3 regions of the Streptomyces sp. NPDC004721 genome follow, and region 3 is predicted to be linked to each of the others. Evidence: riboswitches for the same ligand, from Rfam matches in the RefSeq annotation. Region 3 holds a riboswitch; each other region holds the start of a gene.
The links. Region 3 has a riboswitch for cobalamin ahead of ACWEK3_RS04705 ((2Fe-2S) ferredoxin domain-containing protein). Riboswitches for the same ligand answer to the same signal wherever they lie in the genome.
Positions count from the first base shown of each region.

Region 1: another riboswitch for cobalamin. It lies ahead of ACWEK3_RS20390 (ribonucleoside-diphosphate reductase subunit alpha); the one in region 3 lies ahead of ACWEK3_RS04705 ((2Fe-2S) ferredoxin domain-containing protein).
Region 2: another riboswitch for cobalamin. It lies ahead of ACWEK3_RS24370 (cobalamin biosynthesis protein); the one in region 3 lies ahead of ACWEK3_RS04705 ((2Fe-2S) ferredoxin domain-containing protein).

Region 1 covers NZ_JBSGBZ010000020.1:127,965-133,494, reverse strand. The annotation lists gene ACWEK3_RS20410 (GntR family transcriptional regulator) at 1-143, shown strand, start outside; gene ACWEK3_RS20405 (DUF3311 domain-containing protein) at 287-586, shown strand; gene mctP (monocarboxylate uptake permease MctP) at 583-2,193, shown strand; gene ACWEK3_RS20395 (GNAT family N-acetyltransferase) at 2,271-2,777, shown strand; cobalamin riboswitch at 2,840-2,976, shown strand; gene ACWEK3_RS20390 (ribonucleoside-diphosphate reductase subunit alpha) at 3,100-5,451, shown strand; gene ACWEK3_RS20385 (ribonucleotide-diphosphate reductase subunit beta) at 5,451-5,530, shown strand, end outside.
Region 2 covers NZ_JBSGBZ010000027.1:61,300-66,829, reverse strand. The annotation lists gene ACWEK3_RS24390 (alpha/beta hydrolase) at 1-1,079, opposite strand, end outside; gene ACWEK3_RS24385 (class II aldolase/adducin family protein) at 1,264-1,941, opposite strand; gene ACWEK3_RS24380 (anion permease) at 2,097-3,359, shown strand; gene ACWEK3_RS24375 (hypothetical protein) at 3,393-3,617, shown strand; cobalamin riboswitch at 4,025-4,169, shown strand; gene ACWEK3_RS24370 (cobalamin biosynthesis protein) at 4,270-5,211, shown strand; gene ACWEK3_RS24365 (cobyric acid synthase) at 5,208-5,530, shown strand, end outside.
Region 3 covers NZ_JBSGBZ010000004.1:90,639-96,168, forward strand. The annotation lists gene ACWEK3_RS04680 (bifunctional class I SAM-dependent methyltransferase/NUDIX hydrolase) at 1-11, opposite strand, end outside; gene ACWEK3_RS04685 (helix-turn-helix domain-containing protein) at 237-1,058, shown strand; gene ACWEK3_RS04690 (DUF397 domain-containing protein) at 1,055-1,237, shown strand; gene ACWEK3_RS04695 (hypothetical protein) at 1,436-2,083, opposite strand; gene ACWEK3_RS04700 (Fpg/Nei family DNA glycosylase) at 2,468-3,250, shown strand; cobalamin riboswitch at 3,323-3,445, shown strand; gene ACWEK3_RS04705 ((2Fe-2S) ferredoxin domain-containing protein) at 3,506-3,904, shown strand; gene ACWEK3_RS04710 (cobalamin-binding protein) at 3,936-4,856, opposite strand; partial or broken gene ACWEK3_RS04715 (acyl-CoA dehydrogenase family protein) at 4,950-5,129, shown strand; gene ACWEK3_RS04720 (enoyl-CoA hydratase/isomerase family protein) at 5,126-5,530, shown strand, end outside.

The sequences.
Region 1 (5,530 bases), on a different contig from region 3:
TCGGCACCGACGTGGGCCTGCCGATGCTGCTGCTCTCCCGGCACTCCCTGGACCGCGAGGGCCGGCCGGTGGAGTGGGTGCGGTCGGTGTACCGCGGGGACCGCTACAAGTTCGTGGCACGTCTCAAGCGGCCGCAGGAGTAAGGGTCTTGTGATGGCGTAAGAATCTCGTGGCGGTCCGCGGCGTCATGCGCACGAGGGATTCCGCACGTGTGACACCGTGACCTAGATTGCCTGCGCACTGCACGGACGCTCGCCGGTGATCAGCTAGGGGACGGAGTCGCCACATGTCGAATGCCCCGGAAGCCACCAGAGCGGTGGTGACACCCTTAAGGGTCGTCATCGCCCTCTGCCTCGTCGCCCCCTTCGTGGCGCTGCTGTGGGTGGGGTCGTACGCGAAGACGGATCCGGTGTTCATAGGGATCCCGTTCTTCTACTGGTACCAGATGCTGTGGGTGGTCCTCTCCGCGGCCCTGACCATGACCGCGTACCGGCTGTGGCTGCGTGATCAGCGTGCCGCCCGGGCCTCGCGGGCCGCCCGGACCGCCCCTGCCGCCACGGCCGAGGACGGGGGTGCGGTCAAGTGAAGGACGGTGTCAACGGCGTCGCGCTCGGCGTCTGCATCTTCTTCTTCCTGCTCGTCACCGTCATGGGCTTCCTGGCCGCGCGCTGGCGCCGTGCCGAGAACGAGCACAGCCTGGACGAATGGGGCCTGGGCGGCCGGTCGTTCGGCACCTGGGTGACCTGGTTCCTGCTCGGCGGCGACCTGTACACCGCCTACACCTTCGTGGCCGTGCCGGCCGCCGTCTACGCCACGGGCGCGGCCGGCTTCTTCGCGGTGCCGTACACGATCCTGGTCTACCCGCTGATCTTCACGTTCCTGCCGCGGCTGTGGTCGGTGTCCCACCGGCACGGATACGTGACCACCTCGGACTTCGTCCGCGGCCGGTTCGGCTCCAAGAGCCTGTCGCTGGCGGTGGCGCTCACCGGCATCCTCGCGACCATGCCGTACATCGCGCTCCAACTGGTCGGCATCCAGGCCGTCCTTGACGTGATGGGCGTCGGTGGCGGCGACAGCACCCACTGGTTCGTGAAGGACCTGCCGCTGCTGATCGCCTTCGGTGTGCTGGCGGCGTACACCTACTCGTCGGGACTGCGCGCGCCCGCGCTGATCGCGTTCGTGAAGGACACCCTGATCTACATCGTGATCGCGGTGGCCATCATCTACATCCCGATCAAGCTGGGCGGCTTCGGCGAGGTGTTCGCCAAGGCGGACCAGAAGTTCAGCGAGTCGGGGACGGGCGGCCTGGTGCCTGCGGCGGCCGGCCAGTGGACGTACGCCACGCTGGCCCTGGGCTCCGCGCTCGCGCTGTTCATGTACCCGCACTCGATCACCGCGACCCTGTCCTCGCGCAGCCGCGAGGTGATCCGCCGCAACACCACGATCCTGCCGCTGTACTCGCTGATGCTGGGCCTGCTCGCCCTGCTGGGCTTCATGGCGATCGCGGCGGGCGTGCAGGTGAAGAACGGCCAGCTCGCCATTCCGCAGTTGTTCGAGAACATGTTCCCGGACTGGTTCGCGGGGGTGGCGTTCGCGGCGATCGCCATCGGCGCGCTGGTGCCGGCGGCCATCATGTCGATCGCCGCCGCGAACCTGTTCACCCGCAACATCTACAAGGACTTCCTCCGCCCGCACGCGACGCCGAAGGAGGAGACCCGGGTCTCCAAGATCGTGTCGCTGCTGGTCAAGGTGGGCGCGCTGGTCTTCGTCCTGACCATGGACAAGACGGTCGCCATCAACTTCCAGCTGCTCGGCGGCATCTGGATCCTGCAGACCTTCCCGGCCCTGGTCGGCGGCCTGTTCACCCGCTGGTTCCACCGCTGGGCGCTGCTGGCGGGCTGGGCGGTCGGCATGGTCTACGGCACGGTCGCCGCCTACGGGGTCGCCTCGCCGACGCAGAAGCACTTCGGCGGCTCGGCGAAGGAGATCCCGGGCATCGGCGAGATCGGCTACATCGGTCTGACGGCGTTCGTGCTCAACGCGGTCGTCACGGTGGTCCTGACGTTCGTACTGAGGGCGGTCAAGGCGCCTCAGGGCGTGGACGAGACCCGGCCCGAGGACTACACGGCGGACGCCGGCGACCCGGGCGTCGAGGTGGAGCTCCCGCCGACCACGGCGGCGGCGCCCCACTGACACCCGGGAGGGGCATCCCACGGGCCGCCGGAGAAATCCGGCGGCCCGCTGCCGTGCCCGTGCGGCACACTCGGGCCATGGACATCGTGATCCGGCCGGTGGAACCCGGCGAGTACGGCACCCTCGGTGAGATCACCGCCCAGGCCTATCTCCGGGACGGGCTCCTCGACTTCGGTGAGAGCGACGGGTATCTCGGCGAGCTGCGGGACGTGGCCAAGCGGGCGGCCGCGGCCGAGGTGCTGGTGGCGGTGGCGGACGGGACGGTGCTCGGCGGCGTGACCTTCGTCCCCGGCACGGGCCCCATGGCCGACCTCGCCGGTCCCGGGGAGACCGAGATACGGATGCTCGCGGTCGCGCACACGGCGCGCGGCCGAGGCGTCGGCGAGGCCCTCGTACGGGCCTGCCTGGACCGGGCACGGGCCGTGGAGGGCTGTGTCCGCGTGGTGCTGTCCACCCAGGGCACCATGCACACCGCCCACCGCATCTACGAGCGTCTGGGCTTCGTCCGCACGCCGGGCCGGGACTGGAACCCCCTCCCGCACCTGGACGACATCATGCTGCTCACCTACGAGTTGACATTCTGACACGTTCCGGAGTCGACGCGGCACAACATATGGGGGTGCCCGACTCACTCAGCACAAGATGTATGCTCGTGCTCACTGTCGCCGCAGGGGAATCCGGTGCGAATCCGGAACTGTCCCGCAACGGTGTACTCGTGCGCGTATGCCCCCATGGGCCGCCACGAGCGTCAGTCCGAGGACCTGCCGACAGTGCGCCCGGCCGTCCGGTCCGGGTGCCCTGACGTCCGGGCCTCGTGGAATGGGCCGGTGGACGCGGCGCCGCGTGCGCTCGTGTGCCGCCCCCTGCCCTCGGCGAGGCCCCGTGCCGAGCGAGGGAGAGCTCCACGTGACCATCGCGCCAGCAGACCCGGTTTCAGTCACAGCTCCGGAAACCGACGGTCCAGGTGCCGTACTGCTGCGGACCCTGACCGAGCTGACCGCCGACCTCCCCGACGCCGACCCCGGCCGGGTCGCCGCCGCCGCGCTGCGCGGCCGGTCGGCGCGGGCCGACGAGGCCGAGTTGCGCGAGCTGGCCACGGAGGCGGCCGCCGGGCTCATCTCCGAGGACCCCGCCTACTCCCGGCTCGCGGCCAGGCTGCTGACCCTCGCCGTCCGCGCCGAGGCCGCCTCCCAGGGCGTCGCCTCCTTCACCGACTCGGTCGCCGTGGGCCACCGCGAGGGCCTCGTCGCCGACCGGACCGCCGAGTTCGTACGCGCCCATGCCGACCGCCTGGACGCGCTGATCGACCGGGCCGCCGACGACCGCTTCGGCTACTTCGGCCTGCGCACCCTGCACAGCCGGTACCTGCTGCGGCACCCGATCACCCGCAAGGTGATCGAGACGCCGCAGCACTTCATGCTGCGGGTCGCGGCGGGTCTCGCGCAGGACGACACCGCGCGGTCGGTCGACGAGGTCGAGGCGCTCTACGGGCTGATGAGCCGCCTCGACTACCTGCCCTCCTCCCCCACGCTCTTCAACTCCGGTACGCGTCACCCCCAGATGTCGTCCTGCTACCTGCTCGACTCCCCCAGGGACGAGCTGGACTCGATCTACGAGCGCTACCTCCAGGTCGCCCGTCTGTCCAAGCACGCCGGCGGCATCGGCATCGCCTACTCCCGCATCCGCTCCCGCGGTTCGCTGATCCGCGGCACCAACGGGCACTCCAACGGCATCGTGCCGTTCCTGAAGACCCTGGACGCCTCGGTGGCCGCCGTGAACCAGGGCGGCCGGCGCAAGGGCGCCGCCGCGGTCTACCTGGAGACCTGGCACTCGGACATCGAGGAGTTCCTGGAGCTGCGCGACAACACCGGCGAGGACGCCCGCCGGACGCACAACCTCAACCTCGCGCACTGGATCCCGGACGAGTTCATGCGCCGGGTGAACGCCGACGGGCAGTGGTCGCTGTTCTCCCCCGCGGACGTGCCGGAGCTGACCGACCTGTGGGGCGAGGAGTTCGACGCCGCGTACCGCGCCGCGGAGGCGCGGGGCCTGGCGAGGAAGACCATGCCGGCCCGCGACCTGTACGGCCGCATGATGCGCACCCTCGCGCAGACCGGCAACGGCTGGATGACCTTCAAGGACGCCGCCAACCGCACCGCCAACCAGACGGCACAGCCCGGCCACGTCGTCCACTCCTCCAACCTCTGCACGGAGATCCTGGAGGTCACCGACGACGGTGAGACGGCGGTGTGCAACCTGGGTTCGGTCAACCTCGGCGCGTTCGTGGCCGGCGGGGACATCGATTGGGAGCGGCTGGACGAGACCGTCCGCACCGCCGTCACCTTCCTCGACCGCGTGGTGGACATCAACTTCTACCCGACCGAGCAGGCGGGCCGCTCCAACGCCCGCTGGCGGCCGGTGGGCCTGGGCGCCATGGGCCTTCAGGACGTCTTCTTCAAGCTGCGGCTGCCCTTCGACTCCCCGGAGGCGAAGGCCCTGTCCACCCGTATCGCCGAGCGGATCATGCTCGCCGCGTACGAGGCGTCGGCCGACCTCGCCGAGCGCGAGGGCCCGCTGCCCGCGTGGGAGAAGACCCGTACGGCCCGGGGCGTGCTGCACCCCGACCACTACGACGTCGAGCTGACCTGGCCGGAGCGCTGGGCGGCCCTGCGCGAGCGGATCGCCGCCGTCGGCATGCGCAACTCGCTGCTGCTCGCCATCGCCCCGACCGCCACCATCGCCTCGATCGCGGGCGTGTACGAGTGCATCGAGCCGCAGGTCTCCAACCTCTTCAAGCGCGAGACGCTCTCCGGGGAGTTCCTTCAGGTCAACTCGTACCTGGTGAACGATCTGAAGGCGCTCGGCGTCTGGGACGCCCGGACCCGCGAGGCGCTGCGCGAGGCGAACGGCTCGGTGCAGGACTTCGCCTGGATCCCCGAGGACGTGCGGACGCTGTACCGCACGGCGTGGGAGATCCCGCAGCGCGGCCTGATCGACATGGCCGCGGCCCGCACCGCGTTCCTGGACCAGTCCCAGTCCCTGAACCTGTTCATGGAGACGCCGACCATCGGCAAGCTCTCCTCGATGTACGCCTACGCCTGGAAGCAGGGCCTGAAGACGACGTACTACCTGCGCTCCCGCCCCGCGACCCGGATCGCGCGGGCCGCTCGCGCCACCGTCCCCGTCCAGACGACGCCGGACCCCGAGGCGGTCGCCTGCTCCCTGGAAAACCCCGAGTCCTGCGAGGCCTGCCAGTAATGACCAGCGAGACCAAGAACCTGCTCGACCCCGGCTTCGAGCTGACGCTCCGTCCGATGCGCTACCCGGACTTCTACGA
Region 2 (5,530 bases), on a different contig from region 3:
GGGTCGGCGTTCCACATCGCGCCGTGCGGAGCGTTCGGCACCGTGTGCAGCGCGATCAGGTTGGGACGGCGCTCGGCGAGGCGGCGGGAGAGCTGCCAGGGGGCCACCTGGTCGCCCGGGCCGTGGAAGATCAGCGTCGGTACCGTGAGCCCCTCCGGGTCCGTCGCCGCGGCCAGGCGGTCGCCGTACAGACCGGTGCGCCCCTGCGCGGCGCGCACCGCGAGCGGCAGCAGCGGGCCCGGGGTGTGCCGCGCCCGGGCCAGGGCCCGCAGTGTCACCTCCCAGTTGAGCACCGGGGAGTCCAGCACCAGTCCGGAGATCCGCTCGCGCACCGCCGAGCGGGCGGTGGCGCGCAGCGCCATCGTGGCGCCGGTGGACCAGCCGTGCAGAACGATCCGCTCGGCGCCGTACCGCACGGCGTAGCGGATCGCCGCGTCCAGGTCGCGCCACTCGGTCTCGCCGAGGTGGTTCAGGCCGTCCGGCGGACGGGGCGCGCCGAGGTCGCCGCGGTAGGCGAGGGCCAGCACCGGGAAGTGCCGGCGGTGCAGGAACCCCATGATGTTCATGGGGAGTTCGCGGGTGGCGCCCAGGCCGTGCACCGCGATCACCCAGGTCTCGCGGACTCCGGGCACGAACCACGCGGGCAGGGGGCCGAGTTCGCCCGGTATGTCGACGTCGGCGTGCTCGATGCCGAGGGCGGAGCGCGGGTTGCCGACGTGCAGGTTCGGGGTGAGCCACACCTTGTCGCCACGGTGCAGGGCGCCGTGGGTGACGCGCTCCAGCCGGCGTACGACGGTGTCGGGCTGGTGCGGGGCGGTGGGCAGGACGGGGCCGACCACGGCGTGGGAGCCGTTGCCGGCCAGGCCGTAGGTGCCCGGGCGCAGGGAGGCCAGGTCCCGGGTGAGGCTGATCTGCCCGGCGGCCGTGCCGTGCACGCTGAGCCGGGGTTCGGTGGGCAGGGGCCGGCCCGGGAGCGCCTTGAGCGCGGCGTCGCTCGCGAGCCGGCCCGCGGCGACGCTCGCCGCGCCGGCCGCCAGGGCCGCGGTGACGGCCGCGGCCGTCGCTTTGACTGTGGGCACGGCTCCAGTGTCCTGGCGCACCCGGTCACCGGCCAGTGGGACGAAGGGTCGGGGTGACATGTCCGCGCGAGTTCCATGGAGAGCGGCGTTCATTCCGGCGCCGCCCGCACACGGGGCCGGCGCCACCGCACCGTCCGGCGTCGTTCCCGATTCCCGGCCCCGGCTCCCGCCCCTGTCCCTGCCCCTACCCCCGCCCCGGCCCCGGCCCCGGCCCCGGCTGTCCGTACACCCGCAGCCGCTCCCCCGCCTGGGCCAGTTGCTCCGGCGTCAGCAGAGCCGGCGTCAGGCCGGGGACGCCGGACGCCGCCAGCCACACACGGCACATCCACTCCAACTGGGCCGTACGGTCGTAGGCCTGGTCGAGGGTGGCACCGTAGGTGACGGTGCCGTGGTTGCGCAGCAGGCAGCCGGTGCGGCCGTCGAGGGCGCGCAGCATGTTCCGGGCCAGCTCCTCGGTGCCGTACGTGGCGTACGGGGCCACGCGGACGGGCCCGCCGAGGGCGCCGGCCATGTAGTGGATCAGCGGGAGCTCGGTGACGAGGGTCGAGACGGCCGTCGCGTGCACGGCGTGGGTGTGGACGACGGCACCCGCGTCGGTGCTGCGGTAGACCGCGAGGTGCATGGGCAGTTCGCTGGTCGGCACCAGTGTGCCGAGCACCTGCCGGCCGTCCAGGCCGACACCGGTGACGTCGTCGTCCGTGAGCCGGTCGTAGGGGACGCCCGAGGGGGTGACCAGCACGGTGTCGCCCACGCGGACGGACACGTTGCCGGAGGTGCCGACGACCAGTCCGTCGGACACCGTGCGGCGGGCCGCCGCGACCAGCGCCCGCCAGGCGCGGGCCGTCTCTCCGAGTTCGGTCATGTGCCGATCCTGCCAGGACGCCTCCCGCGAGCGACCGCTCTCTCCCCATCGGACCACGGGAACGGACACCCCGATGACCGACTCAGTTCATCTTCTGTTCACCCGGGTTACCTACGTTCAACGCGCCAATGACGCTCGAACGATTGCCTGGGTAAATGGAAAGCTTCTCGCTGATCCTCGCGATAGTGGTGATCACCGCACTCGCGTTCGATTTCACGAACGGTTTCCACGACACCGCAAACGCGATGGCCACGACCATCTCCACCGGTGCACTCAAGCCCAAGGTCGCGGTGGCCATGTCCGCCGTGCTGAACCTGGTGGGCGCCTTCCTCTCCGTGGAGGTCGCCAACACGATCTCCAAGGGTCTCGTCGACGAGAACGGCATCCGTCCCGAAGTCATCTTCGCCGCCCTGGTGGGCGCGATCCTCTGGAACCTGCTGACCTGGCTGGTCGGACTCCCCTCCAGTTCCTCGCACGCCCTCATGGGCGGTCTGATCGGCGCCACCATCGCCTCGGCCGGCTTCAGCGCCGTGCACGGCGGTGTCCTGCTCACCAAGGTCCTCATCCCGGCGGTCGCCGCCCCGGTCGTCGCGGGTCTGGCCGCACTGGTCTCGACCCGGCTGTCGTACGGCATCGGCGGCAAGTCGAATTCGAACGGCAAGGCGGCCGAGAAGGGCCACCGCGCCGGGCAGATCGCCTCCGCGGGCCTGGTCTCGCTGGCCCACGGCACCAACGACGCGCAGAAGACGATGGGCGTCATCACCCTCGCCCTGATCGCCGGCGGCGCCCTCGCCCCCGGCTCCAACCCTCCCACCTGGGTCATCCTCTCCGCGGGCCTGGCCATCGCGCTCGGCACCTACATCGGCGGCTGGCGCATCATCCGCACCATGGGCAAGGGCCTGACCGACCTTCAGCCGCAGCAGGGCTTCGCCGCCCAGACCAGCGCGGCCACCGCCATCCTGGCCTCCTCCCACCTCGGCTTCTCCCTTTCCACCACGCACGTCGTCTCCGGTTCGGTGATGGGCGCGGGCCTGGGCCGCAAGGGCGGCGTGGTCCGCTGGTCCACCGCGAGCCGCATGGCCGTCGCCTGGGCCCTCACGCTGCCCGCCGCGGCCCTGGTCGCGGCCGGCGCGGAGGCCGTGACGCGCCTCGGCGACTGGGGTACCTGGCTCGTCGCCGCGTTCCTCGTGGCCTCCAGCGCCGCGATCTGGAAGATCTCCCGCCGCGAGGTCGTCGACCACACCAACGTCAACGAAACCGAGGAGCCGGCCGGCGTGGTCACCCAGGCCATCGCGGCCGTCACCCCGCCCCCGGCCTCCCCGGTGACCGAGGAACTCACCGCCACGATCCCCGCCCAGGCCTCCGCACCCGCCGCTGATCCCGCGTCCGTGGCGACCCCGCCGGCCGCCACCGTCTGAGCCCGCGCCACAGGCAGAAGGAAGAGAAGCACCATGAAGATCGACTGGGTGGCCCTCGGCTCCGTCTTCGGCGTCAGCCTCGGCGTCACGGTGGGCCTCGTGGCCCTGTTCACCCTCGGCATCGCCGGCCTCTCCCGCCGCGAGCGGGCCGTCGCCGCGGGCCACGGCGGCGGGGCCCTCGCGGTCACCGGCGCCTACGCCTGCTTCGCCGCGTGCGCCGCCGCCGTGGCCTACGGGATCTACCTGATCGTGGCCTAGTTGTATTGCCCCGACAGACAACGTTCGCCCCGTCGCGACGCCCGGCACGCTCCCCCGAGCTCTTCGAGCAGGGGGGACCCCACTCGCCGCACCGGCCGAAAGCCCAAGTACGTCCAGTACGAGGACTTCCGGCCGGCACTCCCCCAAGCTCTTCGAGCAGGGGGTACCCCCAGAGCACGCACCAGACGCCGCTCCTTCACGGGCAAACGTTGCCTGCCGCGGCACTAGTGCTGCGACCGGCGCGGCCCGGACCCCGGCAACCGGGTCCGGGTCCGGGTCCCTCACGTCACCCGCCCTTTCCGGGCCGTCCCCACGACGGCCCGGAAAGGGCGGGTCTTCTGGTTCCCGGCGTCCGCGGTGTGGGCCTCATCTCAGTACCCCTGCGCAGGTCAACGGCAGGTTGACGGGTGTTCGCGGTGCGTGGTGGACTGCCGGAGCCAAGTACGGCGGCAGGAGAGGAAGTCCGGTGCGAATCCGGCGCGGTCCCGCCACTGTGACCGGGGAAGAACTTCCCCGGGAGCCAGGAACTCTCGCCGCCGGTCTCGTCGAACCAGGGCGTGGACACCCTGAGTGAGGACACATATCGCCATGCGCGGCTGCCGACCAAGGTTCACCAGCGTCTGTCCGACCGACCGCACGACCGGCTGACCCGATGGGTGCCGATCGCGACTTCGCGTACGGCGCCGCCGCCGGCCTCCTCGGTGACCTGCTCCTCGGCGATCCGCGCCGCGGGCACCCCGTCGCCGTGTTCGGACGGGCCGCGGGTGCCGTGGAACGCGCGCTGTGGCGGGACCACCGCGGCTGGGGCGCCCTGCACACCGCCGTGTGCGTGGGGGGCGTCGTGTCGTCGGCCGCGCTGGCCGTGTCCGCCGCGCGTTCCTCCCGTACCGCGTCCGTCGCGCTGACCGCCGCCGCCACCTGGGCCGTCGTCGGCGGGACCTCCCTCGCCCGTGAGGCGCGGGAGATCGGGCGCGCGCTGGGGGCCGGGGACGTCGAGGCCGCGCGGGCGCGGCTGCCGCATCTGTGCGGGCGCGACCCGCAGGCGCTGGACGCCGACGGGATCGCCCGGGCCGTCGTCGAGTCCGTCGCCGAGAACACCTCCGACGCGGTGGTGGGCGCGCTGGTGTGGGGCGCCGCCGCCGGTGTGCCGGGCCTGCTCGGCTTCCGCGCGGTCAACACCCTGGACGCCATGGTCGGGCACAAGTCCCCCCGGTACCGCCGCTATGGCTGGGCCTCGGCCCGGCTCGACGACCTCGCCGGATGGCCGGGGGCACGGCTCACCGCCGCCCTGGCGGCCGTCACGGGCGACGACCCGCGCGGTGCCGTACGGGCCTGGCGCTCCGACGCCGGGAAGCATCCGAGCCCCAACGCCGGTCCGGTGGAAGCCGCGTTCGCGGGGGCGCTCGGGGTGCGGCTGGGCGGCACGCTCTCGTACGCCGGGCGCGTTGAGCACCGCCCGGTGCTCAACGGCGCCGGACGCGCCGTCCGGCCGGGTGACATCGAGCGCGCGGTACGGCTCTCCCGCCGCGTGGGCTGGCTCGCGCTCGGCGTGTGCGCGGGCGTACGGCTGCTGAAGAGAGGACGGACGTCATGAGTGGCGGTCTGCTCGTCGCCGGCACCACCTCCGACGCCGGGAAGAGCGTCGTCACGGCCGGGATCTGCCGGTGGCTGGTGCGCCAGGGCGTGAAGGTCGCCCCCTTCAAGGCGCAGAACATGTCCCTCAACTCGTTCGTCACCCGGGAGGGCGCCGAGATCGGGCGGGCGCAGGCCATGCAGGCCCAGGCGTGCCGCATCGAGCCGACCGCGCTGATGAACCCGGTGCTGCTCAAGCCGGGCGGCGAGCAGAGCAGCCAGGTCGTCCTGCTGGGCAAACCGGTGGGCGAGTTGAGCGCGCGCGGCTACCACGGCGGGCG
Region 3 (5,530 bases):
CTCCTAGTCATTCGACGCAGCGATGGCCAGGTTCAAGAGTCTCAGGGATCGCCGTTCGTGACCGTAAGTGACGCCTTCACAGCGTCCGTCCAGGCCGCGCGCACGCTGCACCCGGCCGCCCGTACAAGCCGTCCTGTACTGGTTGTAGCCGGGCCGGACACGTAACCCCTGCTCATGGTCGGGCCGTTGTACCCGTTGCAAGAGGTGACGCGGGTGTGACAAGGGGGTCGTCATTCATGGCAAGTGGCAGTGCGCTTGATTCGTCCGGCAGTATGAAGGCGTTCGGGGCGGCCCTGAAGGTCTTCCGTGAACGGGCCCTGCTGACGCAGGAACAGCTGGCCGAACGGCTCAACTACTCGCATGCGTCAGTCGCTTCTGTCGAGCAGGGCCGGCGGATGCCCACCGCGCTCTTCGTCGAACGGGCCGAGGAGGCGCTGGAGTCGTTCGGTGTGCTGCGCGCGGTGGCCCGGCACGTGGGGCGGCAGCGGGGGCTGGCGGTCTGGTTCCGGGAGTGGGCGCAGTTGGAGGAGACGGCGGTCAGCCTGTGCACGTACGAGTGCCGGGTCGTGCCGGGGCTGCTCCAGACCGAGGCCTACACGCGGGCGGTGATGCTCAACGTGCCGCCTCCGCCTACGGAGGAGCAGCTCCAGGAGCGGCTCGCCGCCCGGCTGGCGCGGCAGGAACTGTTGACGCGCAGGCCGCCGGTCGCGTTCAGTTTCATTGTCGAGGAGTCGGTACTGCTGCGGCACACGGGAGGTGAGGAGGTCACCCGAGAACTGCTCGACCACCTCCTCGTCCGCACGGAACCGTGGAACGTGGAGCTGCAGATCATGCCGCAGCGGCAGCCGCACCACGCGGGTACGGACGGGCCGATGCAGCTTCTGGAGACCCCGGAGCGTCAGTGGTTGGGGTACTCGGAAGGGCAGAAGACCGGGCAGCTGGTTTCCGACCGAGAAGCGGTGAGCGTCATGCAGATGCGCTATGCCAAGATGCGCTCGCAGGCCCTGTCCCCCGCGGACTCGGCGGAGTTGTTGCAGCGGATGCGAGGAGCGCTATGAACACCAACCGTGAGCTGGACTGGTTCAAGAGCAGCTACAGCGGGTCCGAAGGCGACAGCTGCGTGGAAGTCGCACACGCCCCCAGTGCCGTACACGTACGCGACTCCAAGCAGAGCGACGGGCCGCGATTCGAGGTCGCCTCCTCGGCGTGGGCGGATTTCCTCGGTCTCGTGGTGTAGTGCGACGCGTCAGGACGCCGGAGGCGGACTGCATCAGACGACGAGCGGGGGGTTCGGTGGACGCGCTGCTGAACCCCTGGGTATTGGCCATGCTCGGCATCGGCGCGGCCATGTTGATCTGGGCTGCCCTGGCGGAAACGGTGACCCGGCCCCGCTCTTGGGCGAGGATCAGCCCAGGGTCTGGGCGCGGATGCGGGTCTACCCCGAGGCCGGCCGTTTGGGACGGATGATGACCTCGCTGCCCAGGGGGCTGTAACCAGCCGCGAGGAAAGCTCGAAGGGATCGAGCGTTGCCTGGGGCGACAGCGGCGAAAACCGGCTCACCGGCGGGGAGCAAGGTGAGCGCGTCACGCAGCAGGGAGCGACCGAGCCCAGCCGTGCTGCTACCAGGGTCGTTGAGTTCGATGCTCATCTCGCGCCGCCCAGCCAGGCCACCGGCCAGTGTGACAAGGCCGCGTTCATCTCCGTAGACACGGACGTCAGTACGCAGAGCCTGAGCATGACGAACGCGCGGGTGGTCATCGACGTCAAGACGTTCAGGCAGGCGGCGAGGGGCCGGCACGCCACGCGCAACGAGTGTCGCGTCGACACTGTCGATCCACCCCTCACGACCTGCGAGGTAGCACAGGAAATCAGGAGCCATTGAAGCCCCGTAACCGTCGGGTCCTTGAGCCTGGATGTCGGAAGTGGACAGGGCGGTGGCGACCACGGCGTGCCCGGTGAAGGCGACCGAGCACTCCAGCCCACCCGGCAGAGGCGGAAGAACTGTTACGCGGCCGTCTGCAGGCGGGAAGCGGCCGTCGGCAGCATCGAGGAACATGCCCAGCAGCGGGTGAGACTCGGCCATGACGGTCCACCCTACGAGGGGCTGTTCGCCGTGGCAGCCACACCCGCTGGGTGAAGCGCCGCTAGGCCGTGGGCCGGGTCAGCCCAAAAGCAACGATGGCTCAGTAGCCGGCACCGTCCACGCCTCGCACCACGTGCCGTCGTCGGGCCTTCGGCCCTGTACGGCGTGGACGAAGGGAGCCAGCTCGGGCAGCGTGTCGTCGACCTTGGACGGGATCACGGGCCATGGGTATCCCGGTCGAGCCGTCCGTCAAACCGGCGATCATCCGATCGGAGGCATGACGCCCGGATGCGGAGTGCCGAGCGCGTGGGCTCGCCCTCCACGGGTACCCGTCACCGCGTGTGGCGGCCTGACGACCGTACGACGAAGAGCCGGGACGAACGCATGCCCGAACTGCCGGATGTCGAGGGATTCCGCGAGGTGCTGATGACCTGCGGCCGGCGCCGGTGTGTCACGGACGTCGAGGTGCGGGACGCGGGGGTTCTGCGCGGTGTCAGCGCACAGCGGCTGCGGAGGGAGCTGGTGGGCAGGCGACTGGGGGAGGCGTGGCGGCAGGGAAAGTGGTTGTTCGTGCCGACGGACGACGGCGGTCCCACCCTTGTCTGGCATTTCGGCATGACGGGGTCGCTGCGGTGTTGTTCCCCGGACGAACCGGTAGAGGCGCACGACCGCGTCCTGCTGACGATCGACGGTTCCCGGCACCTCCGCTATCGCGATCAACGCAAGCTGCAGGGCGTGCGGTTGGCCGGCGACACGGAGATCGAACGGATCACGGACGGTCTCGGTCCCGACGCCCTCACCGTGCGCGCGCCGGAATTCAGGGAGCTGCTGTCGGGACGACGGCGCGCCGTCAAGACCGCGCTGATGGACCAGTCCGTGATCGCGGGTCTCGGGAACCTCCTGTCCGACGAGATCCTCTGGCGGGCCCGTGTCCCTCCGCGGACTCCCGCGCGCGACCTGAGCGAGACCGAGATCCGGCGTGTCTATGAGGGGATGGGCCGGGTCCTTGAGACGTCCGTGCGCGCCGGGTGCGTGCCGCCGAGGCGCTCCTGGCTCACCGGGCACAGGGACGACAGCGAGCCGATGTGTCCTCGCTGCGGGTGGCCTCTGTGCTCGAACCGCGTCGGCGGCCGCCGCACGGTCTGGTGCCCGCAGTGCCAGAAATGAACGAAGCGGGCCGTTCTCAAGTCAGCGAACGGCAATGGGATGATGATCGGCGACAAATGGCGACGGCGGTCCGAGGAAGCCGGTGAGAATCCGGCGCGGTCCCGCCACTGTGACCGGTGAGCGAGTTCCGGAAGGCCACTGCCCCGCCCGGGGTGGGAAGGCGGGACGAGTGAAGACCCGGGAGCCAGGAGACTCACGCGGTCGCCTCCTCGAGCGACACCGGGGCGGATCTCCCCGGGAGGGGAGTGGTGCGGCGTGCCCGAGAGGCCGACGGACGAGGCACCGGGCGGTGCCGTGACGGGGAGCGGTTCGGTGCCGTGCCGGGTCGTCGTGTGCCGGGACTGCTGCTGCGGCAGCCCCAAGGTGACCGGGGTCGATCACGCGGCGCAGACCGCGCGGCTGCGAGCGGAGGTGCCGGTGCGCATCTCCGACTGCCTCGACGTGTGCGAGCAGGCGAACGTCATCGTGGTCCAGCCGTCCACCGCGGGCCGGGCCGCCGGTGCGCGGCCGGTCTGGCTCGGACTCGTCAACGATGCGGACGCGACCGAGGACATCGTCGCCTGGGTGCGCGCCGGAGGCCGGGGCGTGGCTCCCCTGCCGGACATCCTCGACCTTTACGCCATCACACCGCCACGACGTGCCACGGATTCCTGAAGCCCGCACGCGCGAGGAGGCCGGCCCGTCGTCACCGGCCGGGGAACGGGCGGGCCTCGACCGGTGTGACCGCCTCGCCGGCCGGCACACCGTGCAGGACCTGGGCGAGTACCTCCGCGCCGCGCACCACGCGGGGGCCGGGCCGGTTGAAGTAGGACGGCCCGTCCAGCACCCAGACGCGGCCGGACCGAACGGCGGGCAGATCCGTCCAGCCGGGCAGCGCGGTGAGCAACGCGGCTTCGCGCAGGGTGCGTTCAGGTGGGAAGCCGCACGGCAGGAGGAGGACCACGTCCGGTTGTGCGGCGCGTACCGCCTCCCAGGTCATCGGCTTGGTGTGCTCGCCGGGCGCGGCGAGGAGAGGCTCACCTCCGGCGGTGGTGATCTGCTCGGGCACCCAGTGTCCGGCAGGCCACAGCGGGTCGAGCCACTCGATCGCCACGACCCGGGGCCGGTCGAGGCCGGCGACCGCGTCGCGCACCCGGGCGAGGCGCGCCTGCAACTCGCCCCGGCGCCGCTGCGCGCGCTCGCGCACGCCGAGCAGGTCGCCGACGGTGACCAGACAGTCCAGTACGTCGTCGAGCGTGCGCGGCTCCAGGCTGAGGACTCGAGTGTCGGCGTCGAGCAGCCGCACGGTCCGGCTGACCTTCTCGTACGACACCGCGCACACGTCGCACAGGTCCTGGGTGAGCACCACGTCGGGGCGCAGGGCGGCCAGAGCCTTGGTGTCCAGCGTGTACAGCGACGAGCCGGAGTGCGCCGACCCGCCGACGGCGTCGGAGATCTCCCGGCTGGTGAGCGCGTCCTGGTCCAGGTCGGCCCCGGTCACCACGGGTACCGAAGCGACCTCGCGCGGCGGCCAGTCGCACTCGTGGGTACGGCCGGCCAACTGCTCCGACAGTCCGAGTTCGGCGACGATGTCGGTCGCGGCGGGCAGCAGGGAGACGATGCGCATACGTCGACTGTAGGAGGCTCCGGGACCCGTGGACCTCGCGGATCCGCGATTCCGGCGCCCGGCGTGCAGGGCATGCACGGCGTGATCGCACGAACCGACACCGGCCACTCGGCCGCCGACCGGGCGCTCCAACTGCACGGCGGCTACGGCTACCTCGGCGAGTACGGCCTTGAGAAGATCGTCCCTGACCTGCGCGTGCAACAGATCCTGGAAGGAACCAACGAGATCATGCGTGTCATCGTGGCCCGCGGCCTGACGGAGGCGTTCGGATGACCGCCGCCGAGGAACCCGTCCTGGTCCACACCGACGGACGGGCCGCCCACATCACCCTCAACCGGCCGAAGGCCCTCAACGCCCTCACCCACGAGATGGTGTGCCGCATCGACGCGGCACTGACGGCCTGGGAGCACGACCCGGTCGTGGAGACCGTCGTCGTCACCGGCGCGGGGGAGCGCGGCCTGTGCGCGGGCGGTGACATCCGCGCCGTCCACGACGACGTCCGCGACGGGGACGGCGCCGCCTCGGCCGCCTTCTGGCGCGACGAGTACCGCCTCAACGCCCGTATCGCCCGCTATCCGAAGCCGTACGTCGCCGTCATGGACGGCATCGTGATGGGCGGCGGCGTCGGCGTCTCCGCGCACGGCAGCGTCCGCATCGTCACCGAGCGCTCGCGG